3 regions of the Halobacillus sp. A1-3 genome follow, and region 1 is predicted to be linked to each of the others. Evidence: riboswitches for the same ligand, from Rfam matches in the RefSeq annotation. Region 1 holds a riboswitch; each other region holds the start of a gene.
The links. Region 1 has a riboswitch for cobalamin ahead of ACRYKC_RS16445 (acyl-CoA thioesterase). Riboswitches for the same ligand answer to the same signal wherever they lie in the genome.

Region 1 (4,267 bases):
GCGCGTACATCAATCCATGTTTTTCAGCTTCTTTATTTATATCCCCCGTCAAAACACTCGGCGCTACCGTTACCGTCAAGTCATCAGAACTCAACTCTATTTTTTCAGGCCACTGAGAGATATCCAGCACAATTCCGCCGAAAACAGGAAGCGGACCGCCACTTAAACAAGTTCCTTGTCCTCTTGGATAAACTGGAATTTGATACTCATTAGCAATCTTAAGGACAGAGACTACTTCTTCCTTATGTTTCACCTGGACAACGGCTTCCGGCAGGTATTCTCCGAAGGAAGCATCAAAGCTATAGCTGTAACGATCGGATAATTCAGTCAGGACACGTGCTTCTGGTATCTTTTCTTTAATCAGATCTAACCATGTGCTCACATCATTCTCCCCTCTCTATGAAACTTCGACTTTTTCAGACTTTTCTTATTACTTAAAAGTATAAGGGATGTTTTACCAAATTTATAGCGAGAGCCTAACTGGGATAGCGTTCCTTTACTAACTGTGGGAAGATGAAATAAAAAATGAGGTGATGGTTATGCCAAGAGTGACAGTCGTAGGAAGTATGAATATGGATTTGGTCGTATCCACAGATGTCATCCCGCAACAAGGGGAAACAGTGTTAGGCAACCATTTTGCGACATATCCAGGAGGAAAAGGAGCCAATCAAGCCGTCGCCGCTGCAAGACTCGGGGCAGATGTCCATATGATTGGAGCCGTCGGCAATGACGCCTTTGGAAAAGAATTAATAGAGGGATTAAAAAAGGAAAATATTAGAACCTCAGGTGTTACAGTATTTTCCAATAAAGCAACAGGTACAGCAACCATTCTTCTTTGCGAGAACGACAACCGGATTATCGTAGCTCCTGGTGCCAATGCTGCCCTTACTACTGCCCATATCAACGAGCAAGCGGAGCAACTGCAGAAGAGTGATATTATTCTCATGCAGCTAGAGATTCCATTGGAAACAGTAAGTTACACTGCGAGTCTTGCGAAAAAGTGGAACATCCCAGTTTTACTTAATCCAGCTCCATTTCAATGGATTCCTGATGAACTTTTACATAACTTGACCTTCATCACTCCGAACGAAAAAGAATGGTCGTCTATGCATACAAAGAGAGACATTGAGGCTTTTAAGAAGAAGTTTATTGTGACGGAAGGTGCAAGAGGCGTCCGTTACTTCCCTAGGGGCAAAGAGATCCATATCCCCGGCTATTCGGTTTCAGTTAAAGATACGACTGGCGCAGGAGATACATTTAACGGTGCTTTAGCTGTAGGAATCGCTTCTGGAAGAACAATCGATGATTCACTTAATATGGCAAATGCAGCTGCTGCCTTATCGGTCACAAAGGAAGGCGCACAGACAGGAATGCCAACGATGGCAGAGTTAAAATCATTTATGGAGAATTAGATAGTAGGTAGATTAACCGATTAACCCCCTCAGGTCATCCAAATTCTGGATGACCTGAGGGGGTATTTTTTGGATACAATAATTCATTCTTATCTCAAAGCTGCACGGCTCTGCCGGTGTTGTTTCCTGGATGGAGCTGTATCAAATAGTCTTTTTTCTTCATCTGTTTGAGGCGTGACAGCTGGCACAACAGTCGGTGATCCTTTTGCATCCACAGCTACCATCGTTAAGAAAGACTCCGTTGTCATCACTGTTTTGCCTTTCAATAGGTCATCGGCATACACCTTTACATACACCTCCATGGACGTACGCCCTGTCCATGTAACACTTGCTTCTAATGTAAGTGCATCCCCTACTTTAGCTGATGATAGAAAATCTACCGAATCTATGGACGCTGTCACCACTACACAATTGGAATGTTTCATGGCTGTCAAAGCAGCGATTTCATCAATATATGCCAGCACTTTCCCACCGAATATTGTATCTAGATGATTGGTATCTGGCGGCAGCACGAGACGTGTTTGTTTCATTTTTGAATAACTTACAGGTAATGGTTCCATTTATTTGTACCTCCATATTTTGTGTAAAAAATAAAACGCACCTTCGGTAAGAAGATGCGTGCGATTACAAGGATAAATACTATGAAACCAAACCTGGTGGCATAGATCGATTCACGTAACACCCTCCTATCTCCCGTAGGAATTCATGTTCTTCTCTATGGCAGGTCTCCTGGCTTAGATTCATCAGCTCATAACCCTTCCCATCTTAAAGACAGTGGTTTGTTATGACCTTCCTCTATACAGTGGCGGGACCGCGTTGGATTTTCACCAAACTTCCCTTTTCAGCTTCTCTACGAAGCCACCATAGAGCGTATTTAATTGTCTAGGAGAATATCTCCATAGATCAACTATCTCATATAGTAGAATGATTCGCCATTCTTTTCTTGAATAAATTACCACCTCAGGTCATCCAGAATCTGGATGACCTGAGGTGGTATGTGTTTGGTATATTTTGGATGACCTGAGGATCTATAATTTACCAAATCCCGGTCTATTCTTTTATGATCTTGCTTTCATATGGTTGGAGGTCAATTTCTCCGTGTTTTTTGATCTCATCACTATGGTTCATGACGAATAGATACGAACCTTCCTCCGTCTCACGGCGATACACTTCAACATTTTCATCCGACTTCTCATATCCGATGGAATGGTCTTCAACTACCTTTTCTGCTATCACATCTAGAGCAGCTTCATCGAGTCCTCCTCCGATGTAATAGACGGTTCCTTCCCCGAAGTCGTTTTTCGTAACTGCGGCGTAGTCACTATAGAATTGATCCTGATAGCTGTAGAGAACGTCTGCTGTTTCTGGCACAAGCAGGTCACGCCACACCGAAATATGTCCAGGTACAGAAGCGAATTCTCCTTCGCCTTTCAATTCCAATGCATGCGCTTTTGTTAAGGACTCGATCTCTTCAATCCTTGCACCAACTAAATCACGGACCAGTCCCGGCTGAACTTCACCCAAGCGAAGGTTGTTATCTTTCCCTTTTAACCCTGTACGGTAGGAAAAGATAACAGTTCCACCGCGCTCAGCAAAGGCACGCAAACGATCAGCCAGTCCTTCATCCATCACTTGCATAACGGGCACCACAACAACTTTATAAGCATCAATGGCGCGATCAGCAGGAATGACATCAATCCGGCTGTTTAAGTTATAAAATGGACGGTACAGTCTCAACAGTTCTTCATTAAAATCAAAGTCTTTGCTTTGAATCTGACCGCGCCATGACCAGATATTATCGTAATCATAGAGGACGGCGATGTCTGATTGAATCTCAGAATTCAAGACGTGCTCGTAATTTTTAATATCTCCAAACAAGGATTGAACTTCCTTATACTTTCTTCCGTACACATTGTCATGGTCAACGACCCCATAGCAAAATTGCTCGGCTCCTTGAGTCATACCACGCCAGCGGAAGTAAAGCATGTTGGAGCACCCATGAGCAAAGGCCTGGTAGGACCACATCTTCGCCTGGTTCGGTCTTGGCAGATAGCCAATCACATCATGCCCTTGTGCGCCCATCAGCTCTTCGACAATCCAGTAGTTTTTGTTCAGTAATCCACGGTTGAAATCATGCGTCATCGCAATCTCTGCAGGGGAAACCGGTTCCTCGAGGCCGCCCCAAACTGGATAATTATCATAAGATACGTAATCCATCAGCTTTACATTTTCAGCATGATCAAACCATTTCCCGAAAAATCCGCCAGAAACGTTTGTTGTCACGTCCTGATGCGCTCCCTTTTCTTCCTGAACGATTCGCGTCATCTCGTGAGCAAATTGATTTAAGGATGCAGAGCGAAAGCGCGCCCATTCCAATTTCAAGCTTGGATTGTGCGTCGTCACCGTCGGTTTAGGGGCTGGGATTTCAGAAAAATCATTGTACGTTTGCCCCCAGAAGATCGTTCCCCACTCATCATTCAAAGCGTTGATAGAGGAGTATTTTTCTTCTAAATAATCCTGAAACTTATTGTGACACTGATCGCAATAACACATGTCGCTGCCTTCATGACCGAACTCATTATCGATTTGCCAGGAGATAATCGATTCTTCGTCGCGATAATGCTCAACGAGCTTGCGTGTAATCACTGCTGCATGGTTGCGGTAAGCATCTGAATTAAAGCAATATTGGCGGCGTCCTCCAAATACACGGGGATTTCCGAACTCGTCCTCAGACAAAATCGAAGGTTCTTTCTTCGCCAGCCAGGCAGGGAAAGTCGCCGTTGGAGTACCGAACATCACTTTTAGCCCTTGTTGTTTTACCTTTTCAATCACTTCATCGAAAAAGGAAAAATCGA
Region 2 (4,267 bases), on a different contig from region 1:
AAAATATATATAGCCAAATTCAGGAGGATCTTTCATGACTTCAAGGTTTTACAAAAAGAATAAGAAATTCCTGTCGATAATAATGACTTCCATCCTAATAGGATTGACCATCTTTTTCATTCAATCGACACCAACCCGATCTGAAAATTCTTCAGAGCTTGTTCCCACCATCTTCGTTCACGGCTATAAAGGCGGTCCGATGAGTTTCGGGAATATGATCGACCGGTTCCAAGATTCGAATTGGGGTTCTAAACGGATGGTCGTCTATGTACGTTCAAATGGAGAACTGTCAGTGCGAGGGGGAATTCCGCATAATATGAATCCTATGATTCAGGTTTTGTTTGAAGATGATCGAGCAAGTCTTCAAAGTCAAACCCTTTGGATGCAAAAGGTCATGTCCACCTTGTACGAGAAACATGACATAGAAAAAGCTAACCTCGTCGGCCACTCCATGGGAGGCCTGGCATCCGCAAGCTTCTTGATGAATAACCAACAAGAAGGATTCCCGACCATCCAAAAGCTTGCGGTCATTGCTAGTCCTTTTGAAGGAATTGAGAAACAGGAATACTTCAAGAACAACAACGGTCCTGCCACGGACGATTTAAGGCCAGGTTCGGATGCGTTAGAGTACTTGTTTCAACATAAAGAAGACTTTGACCAAAATGTACAAGTGTTAGCTATCGCTGGAGTGATTAATCCAAATGATTTAGAAAAGAATTATTGGGATGGTCTTGTCCATACGTCAAGTGTTCAAAGTTTAAGCGAAATCGTCCCCTTTGGAAGTTATCAAGAGCATTTAGTATATGGAAAAGCAGCCACTCATTCAGGGTTGCATGAACACCCAGAGGTCGACCACATGCTCGGTGAGTTTTTATGGAACATTAAAAGTCAGCCATAAAATCAAACAAAAAACCAGGACCCCAAATCGGTCCTGGTTTATTTTCGTTGGAAAAATTCAAAGAAATCAAGAAATGCTTGAAACATGACCACAGATTGAAAAGTCAGCAAGCTTAAAGCTGTCAATGAAAAGAAACCAATAAAGATAAACCGCATGGAAAAAATCGCATGTACCCAGGCCATCATTATCCCTCCTCATTGTTTCACTTTATGAGTGATTTAAAATAATCATACTCCCTTTTCTCCAAAAGGCAAGAGTTTTTTATTTTTGAAAGATGAACACCCACATGAATGTAAGCGCCTGTTTCAAGTCATCTGTAAAGTGTTCAATAGCCTCAGGTTCTACTCCCCTTTTGTAAACGCCGTGACCATTCAGAACGCGCCAGCCTGTTTCTTCAGCCATTTTTTCAAGCTCCCACGGCATCATCGTATTACATACAACCTTCTCTCCGTAAACTCTACGATAACTGTTAACTCGCGGCATTGCTGTTGGTCCCAAAATGCCGACACAAAGCTTTCCACCTGGTTTAAGTACACGCTTCATTTCTTCCAAACCTACATAGGGTACCTCTGTCCACTCCAGCGAATTAACCGCCATAAGCCCATCAAAAGATTCATCTTGAAAAGGAAGTTTTGTTAGATCTCCTTGTACAAAAGACAATCTATCCGTTTCTAAACGCTTATTTGCCCTTTCTATCATGTCCTGTGATAAATCAAGACCTGTGACACAGTACCCTTCTTTATAAAGCTTGTAAGCCCCATAACCATCGCCACAGCCAAGGTCAGCGATGTGATTTCCTATTTCTATGTGCTGCTTAATAAATGGAACAATTGTCTTCCGGCTTCCTTCCTCCCACATCCCCTTGCTCTTGGAATTCCAGAACTCAGCCTTGTCATTCCACACTCTTTCAGCCTCTACGTGCCAGTTGAATTGTTCAGTCATTCTTCTCCCCCTCAGTCTTCTGCAATCTCTTAGCTTCTTCAATTATAATGAAAACCAGATGGAAATAAAAAAATTTCTTTGCTTTATAAAGGCGTGACTCGAGGATTTTGCGACCTATCTATAAATCTTATGGATTGCATCTTTGATTCATCTTCGATATGATAACAACACAATATAAGCTAAAAATATTTACATTAACACTATATATAGTATCCGCGAACAGAAGATGCCAATAGGCTTAATAGGGAATCCGGTGAAAATCCGGAGCTGCCCCCGCAACTGTAAGCACTCGCGAAATGGATGATCCACTGTGCAACGTGCACGGGAAGGACCAGAGTAGAATCGAGTGCGAGCCAGGAGACCTGTCTTCGTTCGCAGAAGTTTCAACTTCTTCGGGGATTGAGGAGATGAGACGATGGAATAAAGATCCTTACGTGCCCCTTCTTTATTTCATGGTTTCATCCGCTCAATTGTTGAGCGGATTTTTTTATTTTCGAGAGGGACTACAATAAGGAGTGAAATCATGACTGTAATTACTTATAAACCGAACTGGACGGAAAAGCTTAATGACCTTCAGCAAGTCTTCCCGACTGTAGAATTAAGTCGAATAATAGATAAAATCTCAGGATTGGGCCTTAGTGAAATGAACGAATCGGAACAAGTAAAAGCTCTAATTCTTGAATGCTTATCAGAGATGGATGAAACAGAACCAGAATGGACTTACGTAGCAAGCCGCCTTCACTTAAATCATCTTTATGAGACGTCTTTAAATAACCGAGGACAGGAAGAACCCTACGAAAACTTCTTCCATCTGATTGAAACTATGATTGAAGAAGGCATCTATACACCAAAGATCCTTACATATTACGAAAAGCATGAGATTAAGCAGCTCGAAGCAGCGATTGTGCCAGAAAGAGATCACTTTTTTACGTACATTGGACTCAAGACGCTAAGCGATCGTTATTTAGCTTGTTCCAAATCCAAGGAAACGTACGAATTGCCACAAGAAAGATTTATGATTATCGCGATGATGTTAATGGCTCAAGAAGAAAAAAGTCATCGACTAGCACTTGTAAAGGAAGCGTACTGGGCTTTAAGCCAATTATATATGACTGTTGCCACCCCAACACTTGCGAATGCAGGAAAGCGGTACGGACAATTGAGCTCTTGTTTTATTGACACCGTTGATGACAGCCTCCAATCGATTTACGACAGCAATACGGATATCGCCAACCTTAGTAAACACGGCGGCGGGATTGGAGTGTACTTAGGCAAAATTCGCAGCCGCGGAAGCGATATTCGAGGCTTTAAAGGAGTCTCATCAGGAGTTCTACCGTGGATGAAGCAGTTGAACAATACTGCTGTTAGTGTTGATCAATTAGGGCAGCGGCAAGGGGCTGTCGCCGTATATTTAGATGTTTGGCATAAAGATATTTTTCCGTTTTTAGATAGTCGATTAAACAATGGTGATGAGCGCCAGCGAACCCATGACTTGTTTACAGGCGTTTCCATTCCTGACTTGTTTATGGAAGCTGTCGAAAATCGAGAAGACTGGTACCTTTTCGACCCTCATGAAGTGCGTCATGTTATGGGATTTTCCCTTGAGGATTCTTTTGATGAAAAACGAGGAGAAGGATCGTTCCGAAACAAGTATATGGCGTGCGTTGAACATCCCGAACTATCGAAAGAAAAAGTCCCTGCCATTGAAATTATGAAACGAATCATGGTTGGTCAATTGGAAACAGGAACACCATATATGTTTTATAGAGATGAAGTCAACCGAATGAACCCGAACCATCATGCAGGCATGATTTATTGCAGTAATCTATGCACAGAGATTACCCAAAACCAGCGTCCTACCATTCAGGAGGAACAATACGTTGAGAACGGAAAAATCATTTCAGTGAAATCACCCGGAGACTTCGTCGTATGTAATTTGTCCAGTATCAATTTAGGACGAGCTATTCCTGAAGGTGTTTTGGAACGACTGATCCCAATCCAAGTCCGCATGCTCGACAATGTCATTGATCAAAACACCATCCCTGTTCTTCAAGCTCAATTGACGAACCGGAACTATAGAGGGATAGGGCTTGGAACATTTGGCTGGGCCCACTTGCTCGCTAAGAAGAAAATCGCATGGGAATCAGATCAAGCTCTTGATTATGTCCATGAAGTTTATGAAGCGATCGCTTACTACACCATTGAAGCAAGCAGTGAGCTTGCGCGAGAAAAAGGAAGCTACCCTTTATTTGAAGGTTCAGACTGGGAGACCGGGGACTTTTTCAAAAAGCGTTCCTTTAGCAAGGAAGGCTCTTGGAATTGGGAAGCCTTACAAAGCAAGGTGAAGGAACAAGGGATTAGAAACGGGTATTTACTTGCTGTTGCTCCAAACTCCAGCACTTCCCTTATTGCTGGCAGTACAGCAAG
Region 3 (4,267 bases), on a different contig from region 1:
ACTGCTCGTTTGTTTTGTTCTATTTATACTTACGATATTACTTTTGGAATTCTTTCAGAACTATCACATCCTTGAAGCTGAGCGTCATTTGCTGCAGACGGCTAACAAGATTTCTGATGTTGAAGAAAGATATGATGACAGAGAGTTAATGCTTTCTACCACTAACCTGGTAAAGGATTCTGCTAGCCGTGCTGTGATCGCTTGGAATGAAAGAGATATTCTTATAGCTGATAGTGAAACCGATGGGTTACCTGAATTAGGTTACGAATGGTTTGCTTCTGATCAAGAATTATCCAGCGTAATTAATAAAGGAAATGAAGTGAAAAAAGTTGCTGACCTGGAGACCTCTGAAACGGGCGTCATGGTCGTGGGTACACCTCTATCGAATGGAGAAGGGGCCGTGTTTGTTTATCAGTCTCTTGATACGATTGAAGAAACTTCTGAACAAACAACAAAAATTATATTCCTTGGGGCGGGAATTGCCATTGTTTTAACTACAATTTTTGCCTTTTTCCTTTCGACACGGATAACTTCACCTTTAATCAAAATGCGTGAGGGAGCTCTGGAACTTGCTAAAGGTGAATTTAATAATAAAGTACCAATATTGACCCATGATGAGATTGGTGAGCTCGCTATGGCTTTCAATCGGATGGGAAGGCAGTTGAAATATCATATCAATGCGTTGAACCAAGAGAAAGAGCAGTTGTCAGGAATCTTACGCTCAATGGCCGATGGAGTTATTACGATTAACCGAACAGGAGAGATACTAGTTACCAATCCTCCTGCCACACAGTACCTAGATGCTTATGCATTTGAGCATAAGGAAGATATTAGTGATGCCCAAACTCTTCCAGAACCGTTAAAAGCTTTGTTTAAAAAGGTAATTACCAATGAGGAAGAATCGATGACGGAAGTCACTCTCCAAGGACGTTCATGGGTGATCATTATGACACCGCTTTATGATAAAGCAACCGTACGCGGTGCCGTGGCGGTACTGAGAGATATGACGGAAGAACGTCGATTGAATAAATTACGAAAAGATTTCATTGCAAATGTATCTCATGAGCTGAGAACTCCCATTTCTATGCTTCAAGGATATAGTGAAGCAATTGTAGATGACATTGCCGAAAGTAAAGAAGATAAAAATGAGCTCGCACAGATTATCCATGAAGAATCATTGAGAATTGGACGATTGGTTAATGAGCTTCTTGATCTTGCTAGAATGGAGGCAGGACATATTCAGCTCTATATTGAGTCTGTAGATATCCATCCGTATATGAATAAAATCATTCGTAAATTCCAAGGAATTGCAGACGAACGAGACGTAGATTTAACGATGAGGGTTGATCAGGAGTTTGAAAGACTTCCTTTCGATTCCGACCGAATCGAACAGGTGTTTACAAATCTAATTGATAACGCAATAAGGCATACCCAACCTGGAGGAAAAGTAGATGTCGCAGTAGACCATATTAATGGTGACTGGATAGCCTCTGTTCATGATTCTGGACAAGGTATTGCCGAAGAAGATCTTCCTTTTGTTTTTGAGCGTTTTTATAAAGCAGACAAGTCTAGAAAACGAGAAAGTTCGAAACAGAAAAAAGGCACAGGGCTTGGTCTTGCGATTGCTAAGAATATTGTAGAAGCTCACCATGGGACAATCAGTGTTCACAGTAAGTTAGAAGAGGGAACTACTTTCACCTTTAGAATACCGAAAAATCTTGAGTTGACAGAATATTAGATTGCTTATTTTTTAAATATCATGTAATGTTATAAATGAACTTCATACGAAAGATTTTGGGTGCCTGAGAAGGCTTAAAAGGGAATCTGGTTAAAAGCCAGAACTGTCCTCGCAACTGTAAGTGATGACGAAAGGGAAATTCCACTGTGCATGACGCATGGGAAGGATCCTCAGTAGGTAGAAACACAAGTCAGTAGACCTGCCAAAATCTTATGTTTCAAAGCTTCGGGGATTGAGCGTTTGAGACAACCGATTGGTCCTATGTAATAAATAATAACCTTTCTGGTTTGTCTTAAGCTTGTCCTTTTAACAAAGGACAAGCTTTTTTGATAGTTACATAGCCTTGTGTTGTCTTTATGCCCTTTCTTAAAAGTGATGAAACCATTATATCAAAAGAAAAGATAGGGGGATTGAAGATGAAAAAGATTTATGTATTTTTAGTTGCTGCTCTACTTGCCATCGGGGTAATAAGTGGATGCGGGTCGCAGCAGACTGAGAAAACAGAAGAGGCAAATGCAAGTCAGCAAGAGGAGAAACAGGAAGTTACTTTAAAGGTGGAAATTTCTAAAAACAATGGCGAAGAAGTGCTCGCTGATCAAGAGATTTCTGTTGAGAAAGGTACGACATTGATGGAAGTGATGAAAGATAATTTTGAGGTAGAAGAAAGTGATGGCTTCATTAACAGCATCGAGGGAATCGAGGGCAATCAAGAAGAAAAAATGGCCTGGATGTTTACGATAAACGGAGAGGAAGCCATGGTAGGTGCAAATGAATATGAAGTGGAACAAGGAGACGAAATTGTCTTTGACTATCATTCGTGGGAATGATTAAATGAATACTTATAAAATTACTCTTATAGCGATGTTAGCAGCTTTGGCAATTGCCGGAAGAATTGCGCTAGCAAGTTTACCTAATATTCAGCCGGTTACTGCCATCATTATTTTAACTTCGTTTTGGCTTGGTCCATTAGCTGGGGTGATTATGGCGTTACTCACTACAACAGTTTCTAATATGCTCTTAGGGATGGGCGTGTGGACCATATGGCAAATTACTGCTTGGACAGTAATTGGACTTATTGCTGGTTTGCTGGGTAGATTTTGGCCTCGATTACCTTTGTGGGTTCTAACCGCTTACGGGGTATTTAGCGGGTTATTTTTCGGACTCGTCATTTCTTTAACGATGCGAACGATTGGACAGCCTTTTTGGGCGTATTACCTGGCAGGCTTACCTTTTGATTTGAATCATGCGGTTGCTAATGCTGTATTTATTTTAGCTCTTTCTCCAATCCTTGCAAAATTGTTTAAAAAATACGAGAAGAGAAATGGACTACAAGACACGCCACGCCCCTAATCTTATGTTGGGGATTAATCCCATTCTTAGTAACGGATCCATCAATATTTCGTAAATTAGCCTATACTCCAATCAAATAGTAAATTACGACCTAAAGCCTGAGGATTCCTTAGGCTTTTTTCTTTGTTGGTTTTAGTTACCTTAAAGATACCCTGGTGTACTCCTGCATTTGTCTTTATTATTCCAGGTTTTTAACACTGTCCAATTTCTATTTCTTTTTTTATGAAGGCATATTAAGATAAAGATGTAACTTTTTACATACATATACGACTATTTCTATAACCAGGAGGTACCTGTAGTGAAAAGGTTTTTTGATGATCTTTATGACAAGTATCATAAAGATCTATTTCAATTTATTATTTACATGGTAAAGGATCGTGATTTAGCTGAAGACCTTGTCCAGGATGTTTATATCAAAGTTATCAAATCTTACCAATCCTTTGATGGAAGAAGCAGTGAAAAAACGTGGTTGTTTTCCATTGCACGCCATGTAACGATTGACTATTTTAGGAAGCAGAAAAGAAAGCGGAATCGAATCATGGATTTTTTTGATTGGAGCGAAAAAGGAGAAAAGATTCAAGATACAGATACCTTGCCAGAGGAAGTAGCCATTCAAAATGAAGAATTGAAGGCGGTATATCAAGCGTTAGATCAATGTACAGTTGACCAGCGGAGTGTCATTATACTTCGCTTTATTCAAGGGATGTCTATCCAAGAAACAGCCGCAATATTGGATTGGAGCGAAAGTAAAGTGAAGACGACTCAACATCGCGGGATGAAAGCGTTGAGAGAAATATTAGATAAAGAAAGTGAAGGGGGAGTGCAGCGTGAAGCGTAAACATCATACAGATGAAGAATTAGAAAACATGCTCAGGAAGCTGCCTCCTGTTGAAGACCATCAAAGCAAACAAGAGTTGTATCGTAAAATCTATCCTGAGGTACAAAAAACAAATAGAAAGATGGCACCTTGGGTTATCCCAAGCTTAGCGACTGCAGCGGTTATCTTATTATTAGCTGTCGTTATCCCTGTTTTATTAAATTTGATGAACTCCAGTCAAATGGAACAATCTACTAGTGATGAACCTGCTTCAGAATCAAATCGAACTATGGAAAGCGCAGAAGTACCTAATGAAAGTGTGAATCCTGAGGGTAATCAACCGAGTACAGAAGGAGCAAAAA

Region 2: it holds a riboswitch for cobalamin, as region 1 does, so the genes downstream of both, ACRYKC_RS15175 (ribonucleoside-diphosphate reductase subunit alpha) here and ACRYKC_RS16445 (acyl-CoA thioesterase) in region 1, are expected to answer to the same signal.
Region 3: it holds a riboswitch for cobalamin, as region 1 does, so the genes downstream of both, ACRYKC_RS09825 (DUF4430 domain-containing protein) here and ACRYKC_RS16445 (acyl-CoA thioesterase) in region 1, are expected to answer to the same signal.

The regions. Positions count from the first base shown of each region.
Region 1 is NZ_JBPCEO010000009.1:170,779-175,045, reverse strand. It holds gene ACRYKC_RS16455 (FAD-binding oxidoreductase) at 1-382, opposite strand, end outside; gene rbsK (ribokinase) at 534-1,412, shown strand; gene ACRYKC_RS16445 (acyl-CoA thioesterase) at 1,502-1,972, opposite strand; cobalamin riboswitch at 2,115-2,293, opposite strand; gene ACRYKC_RS16440 (beta-galactosidase) at 2,463-4,267, opposite strand, start outside.
Region 2 is NZ_JBPCEO010000008.1:190,390-194,656, reverse strand. It holds gene ACRYKC_RS15190 (alpha/beta hydrolase) at 35-898, shown strand; gene ACRYKC_RS15185 (hypothetical protein) at 937-1,080, opposite strand; gene ACRYKC_RS15180 (class I SAM-dependent methyltransferase) at 1,160-1,840, opposite strand; cobalamin riboswitch at 2,048-2,223, shown strand; gene ACRYKC_RS15175 (ribonucleoside-diphosphate reductase subunit alpha) at 2,364-4,267, shown strand, end outside.
Region 3 is NZ_JBPCEO010000004.1:385,938-390,204, reverse strand. It holds gene ACRYKC_RS09830 (ATP-binding protein) at 1-1,738, shown strand, start outside; cobalamin riboswitch at 1,780-1,959, shown strand; gene ACRYKC_RS09825 (DUF4430 domain-containing protein) at 2,155-2,565, shown strand; gene ACRYKC_RS09820 (ECF transporter S component) at 2,570-3,088, shown strand; gene sigX (RNA polymerase sigma factor SigX) at 3,387-3,926, shown strand; gene ACRYKC_RS09810 (hypothetical protein) at 3,916-4,267, shown strand, end outside.